Regions from separate parts of the Arthrobacter sp. ZBG10 genome, predicted to be linked through region 1. Evidence: riboswitches for the same ligand, from Rfam matches in the RefSeq annotation. Region 1 holds a riboswitch; each other region holds the start of a gene.
What was found. Region 1 has a riboswitch for thiamine pyrophosphate ahead of thiD (bifunctional hydroxymethylpyrimidine kinase/phosphomethylpyrimidine kinase). Riboswitches for the same ligand answer to the same signal wherever they lie in the genome.
Positions count from the first base shown of each region.

Region 2: linked by a shared signal. The riboswitch ahead of ACU18_RS13415 (ECF transporter S component) and the one ahead of thiD (bifunctional hydroxymethylpyrimidine kinase/phosphomethylpyrimidine kinase) in region 1 are both predicted to bind thiamine pyrophosphate.
Region 3: linked by a shared signal. The riboswitch ahead of thiO (glycine oxidase ThiO) and the one ahead of thiD (bifunctional hydroxymethylpyrimidine kinase/phosphomethylpyrimidine kinase) in region 1 are both predicted to bind thiamine pyrophosphate.

Region 1 covers NZ_LFQH01000059.1:7,407-14,657, reverse strand. The annotation lists gene ACU18_RS14575 (vitamin K epoxide reductase family protein) at 1-503, opposite strand, end outside; gene ACU18_RS14570 (Rne/Rng family ribonuclease) at 945-4,292, shown strand; TPP riboswitch at 4,417-4,514, shown strand; gene thiD (bifunctional hydroxymethylpyrimidine kinase/phosphomethylpyrimidine kinase) at 4,582-6,060, shown strand; gene rplU (50S ribosomal protein L21) at 6,324-6,632, shown strand; gene rpmA (50S ribosomal protein L27) at 6,695-6,958, shown strand; gene obgE (GTPase ObgE) at 7,075-7,251, shown strand, end outside.
Region 2 covers NZ_LFQH01000053.1:6,274-13,524, reverse strand. The annotation lists gene ACU18_RS13430 (ABC transporter substrate-binding protein) at 1-124, opposite strand, end outside; gene ACU18_RS13425 (energy-coupling factor transporter transmembrane component T family protein) at 213-1,013, opposite strand; gene ACU18_RS13420 (ABC transporter ATP-binding protein) at 1,010-2,557, opposite strand; gene ACU18_RS13415 (ECF transporter S component) at 2,557-3,180, opposite strand; TPP riboswitch at 3,249-3,390, opposite strand; gene ACU18_RS13410 (heme-degrading domain-containing protein) at 3,463-4,005, shown strand; gene ACU18_RS13405 (response regulator transcription factor) at 4,025-4,834, opposite strand; gene ACU18_RS13400 (hypothetical protein) at 5,714-7,162, shown strand; gene pelF (GT4 family glycosyltransferase PelF) at 7,239-7,251, shown strand, end outside.
Region 3 covers NZ_LFQH01000047.1:134,249-141,499, forward strand. The annotation lists gene ACU18_RS12310 (DEAD/DEAH box helicase) at 1-994, opposite strand, end outside; gene ACU18_RS12315 (RNB domain-containing ribonuclease) at 1,281-2,765, opposite strand; gene thiE (thiamine phosphate synthase) at 2,814-3,521, opposite strand; TPP riboswitch at 3,549-3,667, shown strand; gene thiO (glycine oxidase ThiO) at 3,660-4,919, shown strand; gene thiS (sulfur carrier protein ThiS) at 4,916-5,152, shown strand; gene ACU18_RS12335 (thiazole synthase) at 5,157-5,975, shown strand; gene ACU18_RS12340 (hypothetical protein) at 6,057-6,359, opposite strand; gene ACU18_RS12345 (DUF3107 domain-containing protein) at 6,391-6,615, opposite strand; gene ACU18_RS12350 (TetR/AcrR family transcriptional regulator) at 6,665-7,251, opposite strand, start outside.

The DNA of each region.
Region 1 (7,251 bases):
ACGGTCAGCGGGATCATGGCAGCCCACACGATCATGCACAGCGGGCACAGGATGTGGATGTCGTACAGGGCCTGGGACCAGAGCCACACCACAAACGCGAAGCCCAGGGTGACGCCTGCCTGCAGGCCCAGCCAGTACCAGCGGGAGAATTTCGCCCCGGACAGCAGCCCCATGCCCGTGGTGATGATCACGGCGAAGGCGACGATACCAATGAACATGTTGGGGAAGCCGAACAGCGAGCTTTGCCACGTGGTCATGACCTGGCCGCAGGAAATCCACGGGTTAACATCGCACACCGTGGTGTGGTTGGGATCCTGCAGGACCGCCAGCTTCTCCAGGACCAGGGTCCCTGATGCCAGCCAGCCGATGGCGCCGGTGATGACCAGCAGCCACGCGAACGGCCGGTCGCGGGTCATGGTGGGCACCGACGGGGTGCGGCCGGGTTTGCGGTCCGGATCTCGGTCTGTGGCCTGACCGCCGCTGAGTGGTGAAATGCTGGGCATCGGTATGCGTCCTTTTCGTGGGGGTGCTCCTTGCCCGATTGTAACGCCGCCTGCTGGCAGGCCCCTTCAGGTCCGGCGGACGGACGGACCGGCCTCCGCCATGATTTACCCGGCGTATGAGAGAATGGTCATGGCTGGAAGCCGATCCACATTCGGCACTCCGGTCCGGTGGCTTGTTCCCAAGACCGCCAATGATGCGCAGGGTACGGTTCGGTGCTTCCGGACCAGGTTCCCGCGACGCCATTGAGCGGCACCTGGTTGTCTCGAGGAGAGCAACGGGTTTTCAGAACATCCCGCCGGCCTCCACGGGCTGCCGCACCCCAACGCCGGTGCGAACCTGGAGGTATCCACTTGACTTCTGTCAACGCCCGCGGGTTTTGACAATATATGCCCCAATGGGTGCCGGATGTGGCGGTACGTCAGGGGCAGGAGTTGCCACATATGGAAAATGAACAGGTTTCAGCCGTTACTGAAGATGCTGCGGCAGGCGAAGCCGCCACAGCGCCGAAGAAAGCAACCCGGACCCGCCGCAAGGTTGCCCCCAAGGCCGCGGCAGACACCGCCGACGCCGGCACTGCAGGAGCCGAAGAAGGTGCCACAACGGCCGCCCCGGGTTCCGACACGCCGGCCGCAGCGGAAACCAAGGCTCCGGTCCGCCGGACCCGCGCCCGCAAGAAGCCCGAGGCAGCCGAGCCGCTGCCGGCCTTCGCCGAGGACGCCGCCCCGCTGGCAGACATCCCCGCAGCCGCCGCAGCTGAGCCGGCGCCTGCCGCGACGGAGGCGGAACCGGAAACCAAGCCGGTGCGCCGCCGCCGGGTAGCCACCCGGAAGACTTCCGCACCAGCCACCGAGCCGGCCGCGCCGGCCCCGGCCACCGAATCCGTCGCCCCGCCGGCAGCAGCCCCGGCCATCGCGGAGCCGGTTGTGGCGGAGCCCGTCCTTGCGGAGCCCACCCTCGAGGCTCCCGAGGTCACCGAAGAAGCCCTGAACGCGCACGTCTCGGCCGGGCCGGTTCCGGCAGCCGACGCACAGGCTCCCGACGAAACGCCCCTCAGCACCCCTCTCGAAGCCCCCGCTGCGCAGGGCTCCGACGATTCCGCCACGGCCTCGCTGTCCGCCTTCGGTTCCCTGTTTATGGAGCCCGGCGCCGGTTCCTCCGTTCTTTTCCAGGCCCCGGACCTCACCACGGTGGTGCGCCCCGCTGCTGCCGTTGAAGAGCCGGATGAGGACGACGCCGAGGACGGCGACCAGGACGATTCCGCCAGCCGCCGCCGGCGCCGCAGCCGCGGCCGCCGGGGACGCAGCCGCCTGGACCGCGACGCCACCGACACCGGCGACGGTGACGATGCCGGCTCCGATGAGCAGGACGAAGACGATTCCGACGCGGCCGGCCAGCTGGACGACGGCGTGACCTCCCGCCGTCGCCGGCGCCGCCGCCGCGGCGACCAGGACCTGGAACTGACCGGAGGCGGCGATGACGACCCGCCCAACACGGTGACCCGCGTCCGCGCCCCCCGTGCAGCCAGCGAGCCCGTGGTCAACAACCGGGTGACGAGCGTTAAGGGCTCCACCCGCCTGGAGGCCAAGAAGCAGCGCCGCCGCGAATCCCGCGACACCGGCCGCCGCCGTACCGTGATCACGGAGGCTGAGTTCCTGGCCCGCCGTGAATCGGTGGACCGTCAGATGATCGTCCGCCAGCGCGACGACAGAATCCAGATCGCGGTCCTCGAGGACGGTGTCCTGGCCGAGCACTTTGTGTCCAAGACCCAGCAGGATTCCCTGATCGGCAACGTCTACCTGGGCAAGGTCCAGAACGTCCTGCCCTCCATGGAAGCCGCTTTTGTGGACATCGGCCGCGGCCGCAATGCCGTCCTGTACGCCGGCGAGGTCAACTGGGACGCCGTCAACCTTGAAGGCAAGCAGCGCCGCATCGAGAACGCCCTCAAGTCCGGCGACACCGTCCTGGTCCAGGTGACCAAGGACCCCGTGGGCCACAAGGGTGCCCGCCTCACCAGCCAGATCTCCCTGCCGGGCCGTTACCTGGTGTACGTGCCCGGCGGTTCCATGACCGGTATCTCCCGCAAGCTGCCCGACGTCGAACGCAACCGCCTCAAGCGGATCCTTAAGGACCGACTGCCGGAGCACGCCGGTGTCATCGTCCGCACCGCAGCCGAAGGTGCCTCCGAGGAGGAGCTGACGCACGACATCAACCGGCTGCGCGCCCAGTGGGAAGGCATCGAAAGCCAGTCCACCTCCACCAAGATCCTCGCCCCGGAACTGCTGTACGGCGAACCGGACCTCACCATCAAGGTGGTCCGCGACGTTTTCAACGAGGACTTCTCCAAGCTGATCGTCTCCGGCGAGGAAGCCTGGGACACCATCGAGGCGTACGTGACCTACGTTGCCCCGGACCTGGTGGGCCGGTTGGAAAAGTGGACCAAGGACCAGGACATCTTCGCTGCCTGGCGCATCGACGAGCAGATCCACAAGGCCCTGGAGCGCAAGGTTTTCCTGCCCTCCGGCGGTTCCCTGGTGATCGACCGCACCGAAGCCATGACCGTGGTGGACGTCAACACCGGCAAGTTCACCGGCAGCGGCGGCAACCTCGAAGAGACCGTCACGAAGAACAACCTGGAAGCTGCCGAGGAAGTGGTCCGCCAGCTCCGGCTCCGTGACATCGGCGGCATCATCGTCATCGACTTCATCGACATGGTCCTGGAATCCAACCGTGACCTGGTGCTGCGCCGCATGGTGGAATGCCTGGGCCGGGACCGGACCAAGCACCAAGTGGCCGAAGTGACCTCGCTGGGCCTGGTCCAGATGACCCGCAAACGCATGGGCACCGGGCTCCTGGAAGTCTTCGGCGAGCAGTGCGAGGCCTGCGCCGGGCGCGGTGTGGTCACCCACGACGACCCGGTGGAGCACCGCCGCGCCACGATTGTGGCAGCCGAGCACCACGTCCAGCGCGCCGACACCCGGCAGGAACACCGTCCCAACGATTTCCGCAGCCCGGAGCCCCGCCCCGAACGCGTTGACAACAACCAGCAGGGCACACGCCCGGAGCGCAAGCGCCGCCGCGGCCGTGGCGGCCAGCAACCCGAGCTGGCGCCGGCAGCCCCGGTCCAGGCGCACACCGTGCACCCGGAACCCGTGGACCCGGAGCGGCACGCCAAGGCTGAAGCCACCCGGCTGGCCCTGGCGAACATCGCAGCAGCCGCGCACGCCGCGCACCTGCACGACGACGAAATCGCCGCCGCCAGGCAGGTACCTGCCACGCCCGTGGACGCCGGTTCGCACGACGCCGACGCTCCCGCACGCCCCGGGGCGGTGCTGACCTTCGGGGGAGAGGAAGTTGTCCTTCCGTTTGTTGAGCACGCCGGTGACCAGCAGTCGCAGCCGGCGCTCACGCTGGACCGCCTGGCCGAAGCCTTCGCGCACCTCGGCGAACCGGTGACGGCACCTGCAGCTGCTCCCGCAGCGGTAGCACCCGTTGCAGCTGCGCCGGATGCAGTCCCCGTTGCTGCGCCCGCCGCAGCCCCGGAAAAGGACTACTCGGACCACACGCTGGAGCAGTCAACGCAGCGCCGGCCGCGCCGCAACCGCAGTGCCAGCCGTGCCCAGGGCGCAGCCAACGAAACCTCGGTGCAGCAGCACCAGAGTGCGCCGTCGGCTACCCCTGCGCACACCCATTCCGCAAAGGCGCCGGAGCCCGCGGCGGCTGCCGCCGCCAAGGCACCGGCCGCTGCACCCATCATCCTGGGTGTGGGCGTTCCGGCGTCGGAGCTCTAGGCACCAGGGGCACTGCCCCACCTGCATCGGAGGCCGGGAACCGCACATCAGTGCCGGTTCCGGGCCTCCGGCGTTTTAAGACAGGCAGCGACTTTCCCGCACCGGTGGTGGAACAGCTAGGCTGGGGACCGACACGGGGTGCCGCGCACAGGGCCGGCTGAGATCCACACCCGTTGAACCTGTCCGGTTAGCACCGGCGAAGGGATGTCTCTTGTCTTCGACCCTTACTGCGCCTGGCGCAGCCACACCTGATGCTGCCACCACGCCTGCTGCGGACACCTCGGAAGCCATTCGCCGGGACATTCCCCGGGTGCTCTCCATCGCCGGTTCCGACCCGTCCGGTGGGGCAGGGGTGCAGGCGGACCTTAAAAGCATCGCCGCGCACGGTGGCTATGGAATGGCCGCCATTACGGCCCTCACGGCGCAAAACACCCTGGGGGTGCAGGCTGTCCACATCCCGCCGGCGGACCTCCTGGCCCGGCAGCTTGAAGCTGTCAGCTCGGACATCACCATCGACGCCGTCAAAATCGGCATGCTGGGCGATGCTGACTCCATCCGCACCGTCCGCACCTGGCTCGAGGAGGTGCGGCCCGCCGTTGTGGTCCTTGATCCCGTTATGGTGGCCACCAGCGGCGACAGGCTGCTGCAGGCTCCGGCGGAGACAGCGCTGCGGGAACTGCTGCCGCTGGCGCACCTGATCACCCCCAACCTGGCCGAACTTGCTGTCCTGGTGGACGGCGACGTCCAACAGACCTGGGCGGGGGCACTGGACCAGGGAAGGCTCCTGGCCCTCGCCACCGGGGCCACCATCCTGGTCAAAGGCGGCCACCTGCAGGGCCCGGGCTGCCCTGACGCGCTGGTGAACACGGCGGGCCTGCTTGGCCCCGAGGTGGTGGAAGTGCCGGGCGCGAGGGTGGATACCCGGAACAGCCACGGCACCGGGTGCTCGCTGTCCTCTGCCATGGCCACGGTGCAGGCGCGGCTGGGGGACTGGGAAGCCGCGCTGCGCGAAGTGAAGCCGTGGCTGGCCGGTGCCCTTTCGGCGTCGGACCGGCTGGGTGTCGGCGCCGGCAACGGACCGGTCCACCACTTCCACCACCTCACGGCCGTCCCGGCGCCCGGCCGGTTCGAGGCGCTGCTGTGGAAGGAAGCTGCCGCGGACCTGGCAGCCATCTACGAACTGCCGTTCATCCAGGGTCTGGTCTCCGGCACGCTCCCGGAGCGTGAGTTCGCTTACTACCTCTCCCAGGATGCCCTGTACCTTAACGGCTACTCGCGGGTCCTGGCCCGCGCCAGCGCCTTGGCACCCACCGAAGCCGAACAGCTGTTCTGGGCGGGCTCCGCGCAGCAATGCCTTGAGGTCGAGTCGGAGCTGCACCGGACCTGGCTGGCGTCGCGGACCACCCAGCCGGACCTTGGCCCCGTCACCAAGTCCTACGTCGACCACCTGGCCGCGGCCTCGGCGTCGGGCGGTTACGCGGTGCTGGCCGCCGCGGTCCTGCCGTGCTTCTGGCTCTACGCGGAAGTCGGCCGGACGCTCCATGCACAGTTCGTCGCGGCGGGGGAGCCGGCGGGGCACCCCTACGCGGCCTGGCTGCGGACGTACGCCGACGAGGACTTTGCTGCGGCAACCAGGCGGGCGGTCGGCATTGTTGATGAAGCCGCCCGCAACTCCTCCGAAGCCGGGCGGGCAGCCATGGTGGACGCCTTCCGGCACTCCTGCCGGCTTGAAGTGGAATTCTTCGACGCGCCGCGGCTGCACTCCTGAACGCGGGCCGGCTCCGGTACCGGTACTATGGTGGGGCACGGTACCGCGCCGGTACATGCCTGTGGTTGCTATCACAGGCGACCCGCCGCTGCCAGCCTCATTTGCAGCCGACGACGGAATTAGCGTATTCTTGATCTTCGGTGCTTACGCCAACACTTGGGTTATGACCCCACGGCGTTGAGGCACAGCGAGAAACCAGCCATTTACGAGTTGGATTCCGCACGCAAATTTAGTAATAAACGTCGAGAGAAGTGAGTTCCCAAGTGGTGTACGCGATTGTCCGCGCAGGCGGCCGGCAAGAGAAGGTTTCCGTTGGAGACTTCGTTACCCTGAACCGCGTCGCCGGTGGAGCTGGCAGCACCATTGAGCTGCCCGCGCTGCTCCTGGTGGATGGTGACAAGATCACCACCGCTGCTGCTGACCTGGCCAAGGTGACCGTAACGGCTGAGATCCTTCAGGACCTCCGTGGTCCGAAGATTGTCATCCAGAAGTTCAAGAACAAGACCGGGTACAAGAAGCGCCAGGGTCACCGTCAGGAACTGACCAAGGTCAAGATCACTGGCATCAAGTAACCACCCGGTTACCGTTTCGGTTTTTCAGCAGATTCCCCAGAATTTAGAGGCAGGCATTTCAGATGGCACATAAAAAGGGCGCGAGCTCCACTCGCAACGGCCGTGATTCAAACGCTCAGTACCTGGGCGTCAAGCGCTTCGGTGGCCAGGTTGTTTCGGCCGGCGAGATCATCGTCCGCCAGCGCGGCACCCACTTCCACCCGGGTGCCGGCGTAGGCCGCGGCGGCGACGACACCTTGTTCGCGCTGACCCCGGGAGCCGTTGAATTCGGCACCCGCCGCGGTCGTCGCGTCGTCAACATCGTTGCTGCTGCAGCTGCAGAGTAACACCAAGTTCTGAAGCGGTGGAGCGGGCCTGATGGTCCGCTCCACTGTTCTTTTAACCGCATTACAATCGTTTTGGCGCCCACAGGCTGCCAGGAAACAGCACTGAGGAGATCCACGTGGCCAGCTTTGTAGACCGGGTAGTACTGCACGTATCCGGCGGTACCGGCGGCCACGGGTGTGTTTCCGTCCACCGCGAGAAGTTCAAGCCCCTGGGCGGGCCCGACGGCGGCAACGGCGGCGACGGCGGCAACGTCATCCTCCGCGTCGACCACCAGACCACGACGCTGCTGGAC
Region 2 (7,251 bases), on a different contig from region 1:
CCTGCTGCCCTGAGCCTGATTCGCCGGACGAATCAGTGGAGCAGGCAACGGCGAAGCCCAAAAGGCTTAGGGCTGTTGCCACTGCAATAATCTTCCGGGTTCCACGGATGTTTTTACGCGCCATTGGGTATCCACCTTTGTTGAGAAACCGATTTCCCGAAACTATCAGTGTGTTTCGGGAAGATCAATGGTTTTGCCAACAGGATGAGGACCTATTGCCCCAGCCACACCATGTTCCACGTTCCGGCCGACACGGCAGCAGTGACGGCAAGGCCGGAGATCAGGGCACCACCGGCAACCACCCACACATCGAGCGCGCTAAAGGTGGACTCACGGGCCCAGGTCCGTTCGCCGCCGCCGAAACCCCTCGCTTCCATGGTCACGGCGAGCCTGGAGGCCCGCCGGATCGCCTGCACCAGGAGGCCGAAGCTTTGGCCCAGCGTGGCCTTGATCCGCTGGCCCACACTGCCGCGCGAACCCACGCCGCGGGCCCGGCGCGCCATCCCGATGGTCTGCCATTCCTCCGCCATCAGCCCCACGAGCCGCATTGCCGCGAGCGTCCCCAGGACAAACCGGTGCGGCAGCCGGGCCTTCTGGGCCAGCGCGTCGGCCAGGTCAGTGGGATCGGTACAGCTCATCAGCAGCACGGCGGGAAGGGCGATGGCCAGGCCGCGGAGCAGGAATCCGGCGCCGGTTTCCAGCGAGCCCTCGCTCATGGTCCAGATCCCGACGTCGATCAGCGTCCTTCCGCTGTCCGCTGCCAGGATGGAGGTACTCCAGCCGCCGACGGCCGCCGCCAGGATCAACGGCCAGCCACGCTGCCACAGCAGCGTCAGCGTGAGCCCCGCGAGAGGGAACAGCAGCAGTTCGCAGGCGAGCGCAACGGACGCGGAAACCCAGTCGATGGACAACGCCAAAACCAGCGTGACCAGGAAAACGGCGGCAAATTTGCTCAGCGGGTTGGCGCGGGCCAGCACGGCGGTTCCGCCGGAAAGGTTCAGCTCCTGCCTCATGGCGCCACCCGCTCCGGAGCTGACAGTCGCAGCTCGGCCCCGCCCAGGGCGGCAGTGAATTCGGCATCATGCGTCACCGAGACCACGGCGGTGCCGGTGTCCAGGAGTTCGTTGAGGAACGATGCCAGCTCGGCCCAGGTGTTGGCGTCCTGCCCGAACGTGGGCTCGTCCAGGATCAGGACCCTGGGACTCGCGGCCAGGACGGTGGCCACGGAAAGCCGCCGCTTCTCGCCACCTGAGAGTGTGTAGGGATTCGCGTCCACCAAACCGGTCAGCCGAAGCCTTTCCAGCAGCTCATCCACCCGTTCCGCGCCATGGCCCAAGTGTCTGGGACCGAACTGCAGTTCGTCCAGCACCCGGCCGGTGACGAACTGATGTTCAGGCTCCTGGAACACCGTGCCGATCCGCTCGATTAACTGCTCGGCCTTCCAGCGGTAGGGATCCGGTCCGGCGCCCTGGCCAAGAGTGGCAGCGGCCTCGACGGTCCCGGTCACCGGAGCCAGTAATCCGCCCAGCGTCAGGGCGAAGGTGGATTTTCCGGCACCGTTGGGACCCGTGATGGCCAGCGCCTGCCCGGAAATTACCTGCGCGGCGATCCCTTCCTGGACGGGAACCGGCGGAATTTTGCGGAACCTGCTGCGGCGGGGCCGTTCACGGGACACCGCCAGATTGTCCGCGGCCAGGAGCAGGTCGCCGTCGGCCGGGGATCCCGCCGTGCGGTGGCGCGTGGCGGGGGCATACCCCGGGACCCAGACACCGGCGGTTTTCAGCATCTCCCTGGCGCCTTCCAGCACGGTATCCGGTGGCCCGTCCAGGAGCACGGCCGGGTCCGACGCTGATCCCGGTTGGAGCACCACAATCCGGTCCACCAGGTCCTTCCACACGCCCACGCGGTGCTCCACCACCACCAGGGTGGCCCCCGTTTTGTCGAGGCACCTGGCCACGGCGTCGCGGACCTCCAGCACCCCGGCCGGGTCCAGGTTCGCCGTTGGCTCATCCAGCAGGATCAGGCCGGGCCGCATGGCAAGGATTCCCGCCAGCGCCAGGCGCTGCTTCTGCCCGCCGGAGAGGGCCGACGTCGGGTGGTCCAGCGAAAGGTGGGAAAGCCCGACGTCGGCCAGCGCCTCGTGCACACGGGTCCAGATGTCGTCGCGGGGCACCGCAAGGTTTTCGGCGCCGAAAGCAACGTCGTCGCCCACCCGGGAAAGGACCACCTGCGTTTCCGGGTCCTGCTGCATCAGGCCGGCGCGCCCGCGCCGGGACCTGGGCGGGGCGCCGTCCACCAGCAGCGAACCGGACTCGTCCGACTCCGCCGCTTCGCCGTCGTCGTCCGCATCCCCCAGCACCCCTGCGAGGGCGTGGAGCAGCGTGGACTTACCGGCTCCGGAGGGGCCCAAAAGGAGGACCCGCTCGCCGGGCCGGATATCCAGGTCAAGGGCGTGGACGGCGGGCCTGGTACGGCCGGCATGGCGCCAGCCCCACCCGTGGGCACTGACCGCTGCGGGCCGGACCGCCGGGCTGCCGTGCTGGGAAGGTGCAGGCATCAGGAGAAGGCAGGCTCCGATGCGGCCTTCCGGGAGGCGAAGGAAGCCAGCACGCCGGTCCTGGCCAGGCCGCGGGTGGCGATCCAGGAGAGGGCGCCGGCGATGACTGCGCCGGAGATGGCGGTGAAGACGATGTAGGCGAGTTTGTCGCCGCCCGAATAGGCAATGTTCCAGCCCCACGGCGCGAACGAATCGTTCAGGCCGCAGAAGAGTCCGGCACCCGCGCCGGCCAGCAGGGAGACAGGAAGGTTGAACTTCCGGTAGACGAAGATGGCGAAAATGATCTCGGCGCCCAGGCCCTGGACGAACCCGGAAAACAGCACCGACGCGCCGTACTGCGAGCCCATAAACAGCTCACCCGTCGCGGCGATGGTTTCGCAGAAAAGCGCGGCACCTGGTTTCCGGATGATCAGCATGCCCAGGACGGCCGGGATCATCCAGCCGCCGGCCAGGAGGCCGGTCAGGGGCGGATAGACGGCGTTCATCGGCGCGGAAACGGCCGCGGCACCCTGGGACCAGGCCCAGAAAATGATGCCGCCGGCGATCGCGATCAGGGCCGCGACGACGATGTCCACGACGCGCCAGGACCTGCTGGTGGTCTTCTTGATTGCTGCAGTGCTCATGGTGGTCCTCCTGGGTAACAGGAGGGGAAAGTGGACACGGGTGGCGGTTGCTGCCGCCATTTTCCGCGCACTTCGAGAACTCGACTCCCTTGCGCCGGTACTAACCGGATCAGGTTCGAGGGTCTGCGGCTGTCCGCACTCTCAGCGCCCACCTGCGGATCCTGGCAAATGCCAGTGACGCCCGACGGCTGCGCTCCCCTGTCGTTGAATGTTTCAGTGGTTGGTTAAAGCTGCCCTGTTGGGCCTGCCCAGTTTACACCTGGGCGGGGTAGATTGTGGGCCATGACCGCCAATTCACCGCTTGTGACCGACTTCGATCCGGACTCCGCCGATGCCCAGCCTGAGGGTTCGCTGGAGGCCTTCATTGCCAGGATCGAAGCCGAGACCAGGGAACTGCAGTTTCCCGGCTTTTCGCTGGATGACGCCCTGAACCTCGGGTTGCTGTTGGTGGAGCTGGGAAAGGAGCGGAGCCTGCCCATTGCCATTGATATTTCCAGGAGTGAGCAGGTGCTCTTCCACGTGGCGCTTCCCGGCGCCACTCCGGACAACGAGCAATGGATCCGGGCGAAGAAGGCCACAGCGGCCCGCTACGAGGTGCCGTCCCTGCTGGTGGGCCTTCGGGGCCGGCGGAACGGCGGCCGGATCGAGGACAACGCCTGGTTCGACCAGTCCCGCTACGCAGCCCACGGCGGGTCATTCCCCTTGTACGTGGCCGGCGTTGGGGCCGTCGCCACCGTCACGGTGTCCGGCCTCCCGCAGGTCCAGGACCACAACCTGGTGGTCGAAGCCCTGCGCGAAGTCCTCAGCCCGGCCCAGGGCAGCTGAAAAGCGGCGGGTTCAGCATTCAGTCCTGTTGCCTGCCCTGCCGGCGCGGCACCGGCGGCGTGAGGCGGTAGCCCACACCGTGCACCGTCTCCACCCACCGCGGCTTCCTGGGGTTTTCCCCGAGACGTTTACGGAGGTTGCTGACGTGGACCTCCACCGCGCGTTCCTCCGTGGCGCCCACAAAGGAGCCGTCGTAGCTGTCATGGCGAAGGTAGCGCACCAGGTCGGCCTTCGCCTGGATGGTCCGCCGCTTTTTCATCAGCACCAGGAGGATGTCGAACTGGCTCCGCGTCAGGGCGACGGGTACGCCGTCCACGGCAGCCTGCCGGGTTCCCTCGTGCAAAGCCAGGCCCTTGTGGACGTAGTCGAAACTGTCATACGTCGCCTCCCGCGTGAAAGTCCCGTCACCGGAACCCGCAGCGGCGCCCCCTTGGCTGCTGCCCGCCCCACCCGGGCTGGAGGCCCGCGGCCTGCGGAGCATCGCCTTGATGCGGGCCCGAAGTTCCCGGGCACGGAAGGGTTTGACGATGTAATCGTCAGCGCCCGCCTCAAAGCCAAGCAACGCATCCGCCTCGTCTGCACGCCCACTGATGATCACCACGTAAGCGTCACTGAAGGTCCTGATGCGCCGGGACGCTTCAAGCCCATCAAAGTCCGGCAGGCCGATGTCAAGGGTCACGATGTCAGGGTTGTGCGTCCGTACCTGGTCCAGTCCTTCAGCACCCGATGACGCCTGGTGCACGGCGAACCCTGCCTGCCGGAAAATCGCAGCAAGCGCAGCCCTTACGTCGTTGTCGTCTTCGATCACTACTGCTACACCGCGCTCCACAACTGCTTCCTTCCATGTAGTAACTGTCCCGGCACGCACAGCCGGCCCGGGCTTTATGCATTACCTGTGGATTCGGCACCGCCAACCCCGCGGATGGCTCAGTGGGAAATTCAGGCAAACACCAGCCTTGGGATCAGGTCCCTTTTTGATGCGGACTCCAGGGGTATCTTTGATGATATTCTCCGTCAATTTCCAGGCCCGGCAGGGTGCCGGCATTTGATACGGACAAAAGCTTACGGCGTGCGATCCGCATCACATTACCCAGGGTTGTGAATGGGGTCGACGATAATGCGCGTCGGCCATTTGTGAACAGCGTCACGGCGCGGCAAACAGCAGGCCATCAGCTACTGACGTGGGCGAACAGGTCCTCAGCAACTGGCCTTGGATAATACTGAGGAATTCCTGAGAATCTTTTCGAGCATTGATCAGATCTTGATCTTTCTCAAAGTAGTTTCTGAGGAGTGGTTGATTGAATGTTTCTTGTTGCCCGAACCGGACGCAATGGTTTACCAGCGGAGGCCGCTGGGTTGGGTCATTCCAGCGGCGCTGCCAAGAAACCAAGTAGTGCATTGGAAAAAAATAGAGTACTGCCTACTCGGGTTTTTCCGTGAAGTTTTGCGTGGAATTAGATTTGTAGATTTCCGGCCTTCCAAGTGGGGCCGGTACCAGCCGGAGTCGGCGGCGGAAGCCTGCCTCTGAGACCGGGCCGGCCCCCCAGTCCGCCGTCGACTCCCCTTCTCCTGCACAACCGACCCAACACCAACATGAGTGCCCATCGCGCCTGCCGCGCCTCAATCGCTGACGAGAGAGACCGGTGGGCTTTTCCATGCCCGCAGCTCGAGGGCAGGGGCTTGATCCAGAGGAAAGAACCAGATCATCTTGAAGTCCTTATTTCACGATTCCTACACCCGCCAGATGTCGTTGATCGTTGTGGTGGGACTGGCGCTGTCCGCACTTGTGCCCGCAACCGTGCAGCTTTTTCCCGGCTCCGCCGGTTTTCCCGTTCTTGCCGCAGCAGCGGTCCCGTTCCTGCTGGCTCTCGCCCTGATCATCAAGCCAGGCATTGCCGGTCCCAACAGCGGGGCAGTTGCCTCGACTGAAAGGTTGGGCTCTGCGCTCCTGCTGTACCTTTCACCCGTTCTTTTGCTCAACGTTGTCTACCCGTTGGTCAGCCCCACAATGGCTGCCGTTGACGTGGATGGGGTGCCCCTGACGCTCGTGGTGCTGGCATCCTCCATCACCGTGCCCTGGATGGCCCAGGCGGCATGCCTTCCCATCTACCGGGTCCTCGGCGATCTGATGGCCGAGCGGAACCTCGAAGCCATCACCCGGAAATTCTGCCGTTACTGGCCCATGATGTTCGTCCAGTCACTGCCGCTGGTTGCCGTATTCGCCGTTCCCATGTGGTTGGCCTCAGGGTGGTCCGCCACCGTGATGCTCGACTATGTGGTGCTCTGCGTCCTGCACCTTCTCTTTGTGCAGTCCCTGGTACTGGCCAACGTGGCAAACCGCCGGGGCCTGTGGGCAGCGGCGTGGTCCGGTTACGCCGCCGCGCTTTTTATCGCCCCCACAGTGTGGTGGCTTCCGCCCCTGGTGGGCACGGCAACGCAGCTCCTGGCCATGCGCTCCGGCCTGCGGCAGCTGGGATTTACCCAGCGGCTCGGCACGCGGGTGTTCGGCCTCGACCTTGTCCGCGGACTCCTCATGGGAGCCGTGCTTTGGGCTGACAAGTTTGCACTCTTCCTGGTCACCAAAGGCGACTTCAACGTCGTCGCCGTGTTCGCAGCGATGCTGCCCGCTGTCGTTGCCTACAACTACTACTTTGTCCACCTTGCGCCTGGCGTGGACAGTGCCCTCAACGGCCTGCACCGGGACATTGAAGCGGCTCCCATCAGCGCTTTGAAGGGGAGCTCGCGCCGGTTGAGCCGTGTCGTTGACCGCTCCGTGTTGCTCACGGGCGCCATCGCAGCGCTGCTGGCACTTTCAGTGTCCCTGGTGATGTCCGGGGTTGATCCGCAGCAGTCCCTGCTGGCGGTGGCCGCCACCCTGGCTTCCTGGGCCTTTATGGTCCTGACACTGCTCAGCTACGAACTGGACTTCATCGGCGAGAAGACCACCCCCCAGATCATTGGAGCCGTCCACCTGGCGGTCTGCGTCCTTGCCTTCGCCGCCGGCGGACTGCTGGGCCCACTCACCGGTGCGGCCGGCGGCTACCTGCTGTTGGGCGCTGTGGACTTTGTCCTCATCGGCATCGCCTGGACGCTCTACAAGCGTCACTGGAGCCAACCGGAATACACGCTTTTCTGGCGCCACGCCACTACCTGGTAACCAGCCCATCACCCGGCAAGGACCCGTTTTACCCAGCAACGCCACGACTGACTTCCAAAATGCTAAGGGGAACACCATGTACTCGATCG
Region 3 (7,251 bases), on a different contig from region 1:
GGAGCGCCTGTTCACGGGCGCCCTGGCCCAGGTCGCCGTGGATGGCTGCAGCGGCAAAGCCGCGGTCCACCAGTTCCTCGGAAACCTTGGCGGCGGTGCGCTTCGTTTTGGTGAAGATGATGGTCCGGCCGCGGCCGCGGGACTGCAGGATGCGGGCCACCACCTCGATCTTGTCCATGGCGTGGGCGCGGTAGATGAGCTGGCGGATGTCGCGCTTGGTCAGGCCCTCATCGTCCGGGTCAGCGGCCCGGATGTGGGTGGGCTGGGTCATGTAGCGGCGGGCCATGGCGATGACCGGGCCGGGCATGGTGGCGGAGAACAGCAGCGTCTGGCGGACGGCGGGGGTGCCGGCGATGAGGGTTTCAACGTCCGGCAGGAAGCCGAGGTCCAGCATCTCGTCAGCCTCGTCCAGGATCACGATGCGGACGTTCTTCAGGCTCAGGTGCTTCTGCTTGTAAAGGTCGATCAGGCGGCCTGGGGTGCCCACCACAATCTCGACACCCTTCTGCAGCGCATCCACCTGGGGCTCGTAGGCACGGCCGCCGTAGATGGTGGCGATGCGCGCGTTGCGTTTGCGGGAAGCGGTCTCGAGGTCGCTGGCCACCTGCACGGCGAGCTCGCGCGTGGGCACGATCACCAGGGCCTGCGGGGCGCCGGGGACGGGCAGCTTGTCGAAGCCTGCATCATCGCGGCCCACCACACGCTGGAGCGCGGGAATACCGAAGCCCAGGGTTTTGCCGGTGCCGGTCTTGGCCTGGCCGATGATGTCGTGGCCGGACAGTGCCACCGGCAGGGTCATGGCCTGGATGGGGAAGGGGTGGGTGATCCCGGCGTCGGCCAGGGACTCCACGATGTCGGCGCGGACGTTGTAGTCGGCGAACGACTTTTCTTCGATTTCGTGCGGCTTTTCGTCCGAAATAATGGTTTCTTCGGGCTCGATGGTCTCGGTGCCGGACTCATCGGTCAGAAGCTGGTGCGTGTGCAATTCACTCACAGGGAGTTTCCTTATTCATTTGGGCGAGGGCGCTGCCTGCTCAACGGGCCGGCCTGGGCCGTTCCGGAGCACGCTCGAAGCGCGCAAGCAATTCCAGTGGAAGCCGATCGCGGGCTATCTAAATGCTGGCACTGGTGACCAGCGGGTCAATCTCAAGATCGCGTAGGGGCGGGCTTGTTGGTTTCAAATCAAGGAAATCAACGACCGGGCATCCGTTTCTACTTTTCCAGTCTAACGGCACGGGCCCGGGAACCCGGCTTTGGTGCCCCGCGGCGAACCGTCGGGCTCAGGCCACCAGCTCAAAGTGGACTTTACGGGCGGCGATATCCGAGGAGACCAGCCGGACCCGGACCTTGGTGCCGGACTTCAGCTCTCCGGCGCAGCGGGCGGTCACTGCGGGCTCGGCGATCTGGATGGTGCCTGATCCGCCGTTCCCGTTCTTCCCATTGCCGGCGCCGTTTCCATTGCCGTTGTCCTTGGCCGGCTTCGAACCGGCAATCACTACCGCGTCGAATTCCTGCCCCACATGGTTGACCAGCAGTGCAGCCTCCACGGTGTCCAGGGCCATGCGTTCCATCCGGGATGCCAGCTGGTCGGAGCCGGCCATGACCTCGGGGAGGGAAGGCAGCGCCTCCCGCGCCCAGCCGGGGACGTCCCGGCCGTTGCTCAGGGCCTCGCAGATCACCAGCACAAAACGGTCCACCAGGCGGCGCAGGGGAGCAGTGGTGTGGGCGTACGCGGCGCCGATGGCGGACTGGACAACGTTCTCCGGCACGGTCCCGTCAAAGGCTGTATATGCAGCACCACGGAACAGCATGCCCGCCGAATGCAGGATGGCCAGTTGGCGGGGTTCGGCCGCGTCCAGGGTGCGCAGGTACTCGCCGTAACTGGCGGTCCCGTCCCATGGTTTCCCGAGGGCCTCGGTCTGCAGCCGGAAGTGGTGCAGCGACCGCTCGTCGGGGGCCGGCATGGTGCGCAGGATTCCCACCTTTCCGGCCAGCATCAGCTGCGCCGCGGCCATCCCGGTCATCAGCGAGATCTGCGCGTTCCAGTCCTCCACGGGCAGTTGCGGTGCGGCGGCAATCCGGTAGCCGCCGTCGGGCAGCTGGACAATCTCCTGCTCGGGCATGTTCAGGCTGGCGCCGCCGCGGAGCCGCTCCAGCTCCACCCGTTTTAGTCCCACTTCCTTGAGCAGCTCCAGCACCGGGCCCGCTGTGCCGGCATCCAGGTCCGCCTGCGCGCCCTTGTAGCTGAGTTTCTCCCGGCTGCGGACCCGTGCACGCCGTACGGTCACGGACGTGACCCCTGCGCGGGCGTCCAGCCGGAAGTCCCAGACAAACGCCGGGCACTCCTGGTCCGGCAGCAGGCTGCCGGCCGCTTCACTGATCACCTCGGGGTGCAGCGGGATCCGCCCGTTGGGGGCGTAAAAGGTCTGGCCGCGGCGCCAGGTCTCGGCGTCCAGGGGCCCGCCGGGGGCGACGAAAGCGGGCACATCGGCGATGGCATACAGCACGTGGTACCCGTCGCCGTCGCGCTCCATAAAGACCGCCTGGTCCAGGTCAGTGGAGGACGCCGGGTCAATGGTGACGAATTCAATGCCGGTCAGGTCCTCGCCCGGCAGCTGCAGGGCCGCCACGGCGGCCTCGGCATCGTGGACGGCATCAGCCGGATATTTGCCGGGCAGCTCCAGCTCGACCCGAAGCTCACTGAGGGCGGCTTCGAGCGCGTTGTTGTGGTCGTGGACCTGGGGTGCAAGCCGGTGATGTGGCACGTTGCCCAGCGTAGCCCGGTTTTTTCCGAACGGGCAGGGATGCTGCCGCTACGCGTCCGCGGATTCCAACGCGCTGCGCAGGGAAGCCGCGGCTGCTGCGGGATCCGGGGCATCGGTGATGGCGCGGACCACCACCACCCGGCGGGCCCCGGCGGCCACCAGCTCACCGATGTTGCCGTGGTCCACGCCGCCGATCGCGAACCAGGGAACGTCGTCGCCGGCTGCGGCCGCGGCGTAGCGCACCAAGTCGAGTCCGACGGCGGCCCGGCCGGGTTTGGTGGGCGTGGCCCAGACGGGCCCCACGCAGAAGTAGTCCAGCGCCGCAGGTCCCGCGGCTGCCGTGAGGGCCGCGTCCACCTGGTCCGGGGTGTGGCTGGACAAGCCGATGGCGGCGTTGCCGTTGAGCAGGGTGCGGGCGGCGGGCAGCGGCAGGTCCTTCTGGCCGATATGGAAAACCGGGGCGCCGGACAGTACTGCGACGTCGGCCCTGTCGTTGACAGCCCAGAGCCGGCCATGCCGGACTGCGGCTTCCTTCAGCACGGCCAGGAGCTCCAGCTCTTCGGCCGCCTCGATGCTTTTGTCGCGAAGCTGGATGATGTCCACCCCACCGGCAAACGCCGCGTCGACGAAGCGGGCAAAGTCGCCGCGGTCCTTCCGGGCATCGGTGCACAGGTACAGCCGTGCTGCGTGGAGCGCGGCCGCGCCGGGAGCGGTGGCCAGGGGATCAGCGGTGGCAGGGGAGTGGGTCACATTCATGGCTGCCAGCCTAGTTCCTCTAGACTGGGCGGGTACTGCGGGAGCCCGCGGCAGCTGTCACAAAGCGCCGGGCTGAGAGGGCGTCAGAGCCGACCGCTTGACCTGATCCGGGTAATGCCGGCGTAGGGAAGGAGACACATGGGCGCCCTGCCTGCTACCCCCGGTGACCGCCCGCACGGCGCGTTGGAAGCCGACGTTGCAGTGATTGGCGGCGGCGTGGTTGGCCACAGCATCGCCTGGGAGGCATACCGCTCCGGCCGGTCCGTGCTCCTGATCGATGACGCGCCGGGCGCCGGTGCCAGCTGGGCCGCCGCCGGAATGCTGGCGCCGGTAAGCGAGCTGCATTACCAGGAAGAGGACCTCCTGGAGTTGATGCTTGCGGCCGCCGCCCTCTGGCCCGGTTTCGCCGCGGATCTCGCCGTCACCGGCGGGGACCCCGGATACCTCACGACGCCGACCCTTGCCGTAGGCGCCGACGCCGCCGACCGCCGGGCGTTGATGGACCTGCGCGCTGTGCAGCAGGCGAACGGCTTGACCGTGGAACCGCTCACCATCCGGGAGGCCCGCCGCCGGGAGCCATTGCTGGGCCCCGCCATCGCCTGCGCCTTCGATACTCCGGCAGACCACCAGGTGGATCCGCGGCTTCTGCTGGCCAGCATGCGGCGTGCGCTCGCCGGCGATCCGTTTGCGGTAGCGGCCAAGGCCAGCGGCCTGCTGTGGGAAGACGGTGCCGTCGCAGGTGTGCAGCTCGCCGGTGGCGGGACGGTCCGGGCGGCCGAAACCGTGGTGGCCAACGGGCTGCAGGCGGCAGCACTGGGTGGCTTTCCCCCCGGCCTGAGCCTGCCGTTGCGGCCGGTACACGGCGACATCCTGCGGCTCGCCGTGCCACAGCACCTGCGCCCACTGCTGGGCTCCACCGTCCGCGGCCTGGTCCACGGCGTCCCCGTCTACATCGTGCCGCGGCAGGACGGCACGGTGGTGATCGGCGCCACCCAGCGCGAGGATGCCCTGGCCGGCCCCACCGCGGTCTCTGCGGGTGGGGTATATCAGCTTCTGCGGGACGCCCAGGCCCTGGTGCCTGCCGTTGCCGAGCTCGAGCTGCTGGAGAGCACCGCCCGGGCACGGCCCGGCACTCCGGACAACGCTCCCCTCCTGGGCCGGGTGCCTGCACCGGACGGCACCGGTGCGGACACGGGCTTCGGGATGGCCGCGCACGTGCCGGGCCTGATCATTGCCACCGGCTTCTTCCGCCACGGCATCCTCCTGGCCCCCGCAGCCGCAGCCATCTGCCGCGACCTGATGGACGGTCACGCTGATCCCCGTTGGGCACCCTTCAACCCCGCCCGGTTCTCCGGTTTTGCCCCTCACCTTCCCCGCACCATCAAGGAGACAGCATGAACATCACCCTGAACGGAACTCCACATGCGGTGGTGGACAGCGCGTCCATCAGCATGCTGGTCAGCCAGGTCACCGGCCGCGTCCTCGCAGCCAATGGGCAGGCCGCCGACGGCGCACGGCTGGGGGTGGCGGTGGCGCAGAACGCCCAGGTGGTGCCGCGCAGCCAATGGTCCGCCACGGCGCTCGCGGACGGCGACGACGTTGAACTCGTCACGGCAGTCCAGGGCGGTTAGGGCCATGACCAACACCAACACCGAACAGCTGAACCAGGCCGGTGGCACAGGCAGCGACGACCTGGTCATTGACGGCGTCGCCCTGGCCTCGCGGCTCATTATGGGCACCGGCGGCGCCCCCAGCCTCGACGGGCTCGGAGCCGCCCTGATCGCTTCCGGGACGGCCCTGACCACCGTGGCCATGCGCCGGTACTCCACGGCAGAAACCGGCTCGCTGTTCCAGCTGCTGGTGGACCACGGCATCCGGGTCCTGCCCAACACCGCCGGCTGTTTCACCGCCCGCGACGCCGTCCTGACCGCCGAACTGGCCCGCGAAGCACTGGAGACGGACTGGGTGAAACTCGAAGTCATCGCCGACGAACACACGCTGCTGCCGGACGCCGTGGAACTGGTGGATGCCACGGAACAGCTGGTTAACCGCGGCTTCAAGGTGTTTGCCTACACCAACGATGACCCCGTCCTGGCCCTGCGGCTGGAGAACCTCGGAGCCGCCGCGGTGATGCCGCTGGGCTCACCGATCGGCACCGGCCTGGGCATCCTCAACCCCCACAACATCGAACTGATTGTTTCCCGCGCCTCGGTGCCGGTGGTGCTGGACGCCGGAATCGGGACGGCATCCGATGCTGCCCTGGCCATGGAGCTGGGCTGCGATGCCGTGCTGCTGGCCACGGCCGTGACCCGCGCCCAGAACCCGGTCCTGATGGGGGAGGCCTTCAAACACGCTGTCAAAGCCGGCAGGATGGCCGCAGCGGCCGGCCGGATCCCGCGCCGGGAACATGCGTTGGCTTCCTCAGCCATGGCCGGCCGGGCCGAATTCCTCTAAGCCGGCTGCCGCCGTCGGACGCCCTTAAAGTCCTGTGGCCACCACCTCAACGGGTGGTGGCCACAGGACTTTGGCTTGGCGTCAGCGCCGCAGCACCGCGGTGAGCCTATCGGTGTCCTGCCGGGCCCGGGTAGCGCCCAGGTAAACGGCGGCGGCCACGGCGGCGGCAGCCCCCAGCACGATGGGCAGGACCCACGGCAGCCAGGTCAGGCCGGGACGGTACCCGAAGCCCGCAGCCATCAGGATGAGCCAGGCAAGGGCCGCGACGCTTACCGAAACGCCGGCGGGCAGGCCTGCCCCGTACTTGGCATGGCGTTTGTCATTGGCCCACACGATTAACCCCACCGCGACGGCGGCCAGGACAACGATGGTCAGCGAAAGCATGGGGCTCCTTTATTACCTTGCAGGCAGCGCGTCAGAACTGGCCGAAACCGACCCGGCGGGCTTCTTCGGCACCGATTTCCACGTACGCGAGGGCCTTGCCGGGAACAATGACCAGACGGCCCTTTTCATCCTTCAGGCGCAACTCGGTGCCTTTGGTGATGGCCTCTTCCACAACCTTGGCCACCGAATCCGCGTCCTGCGTGGATTCCAGCACAATTTCGCGGCCAACATTCTGAATGCCGATCTTAATTTCCACGGGGGCCTCCCAGCCAGTCAAAGTTCGTTGCTGATGTCTCCTTTGTAGTCTAGGACTCTTTGGGGAAGCGAGAGATTCCGCGCCAAGCTAAACGGTAGATCAGGTCGCTGGCCACATTGAGGTCCAGGTTTCCGTCCGTTTCAAGCCAGTACCGGGCGCTGACCTGCGCCATTCCGGCGAGGCCGCGGCCCAGGAGCTCAGCTTCCAGGTGCGGAAGCTTGGTGTCCTCGGCGATGACGTGCGCGATGGCGTCGGCAAAGGTCCTGTTAAAGGTTTCCAGCCGGGAACTGACGTCCGGATCGTTGATCAGGTCCGATTCGAAAACCAGCCGGTGGGCCTGGTCATCGCTGGCGATGAACTGGAAGTAGGCACGCATCACCGCCTGGACACGCTCGTCGTTGTCGGTGGTGGAGTTCAAGGCACCCATCATCAACGCGGTGAGGGAGGTCAGGTGGCTGTCCAGGAGAGCCAGGTACAGCTCCCGTTTGGAGGGGAAGTGCTGGTACAGCACCGGCTTGCTGACATGGGCCGTTTCGGCGATCTCGTCCATGGCGGCGCCGTGGTAGCCGTTGGCCACAAAAACTTCCTGCGCTGCTGAAAGGAGTTGGGCGCGCCGCTCGTCCCGGGGGAGCCGGG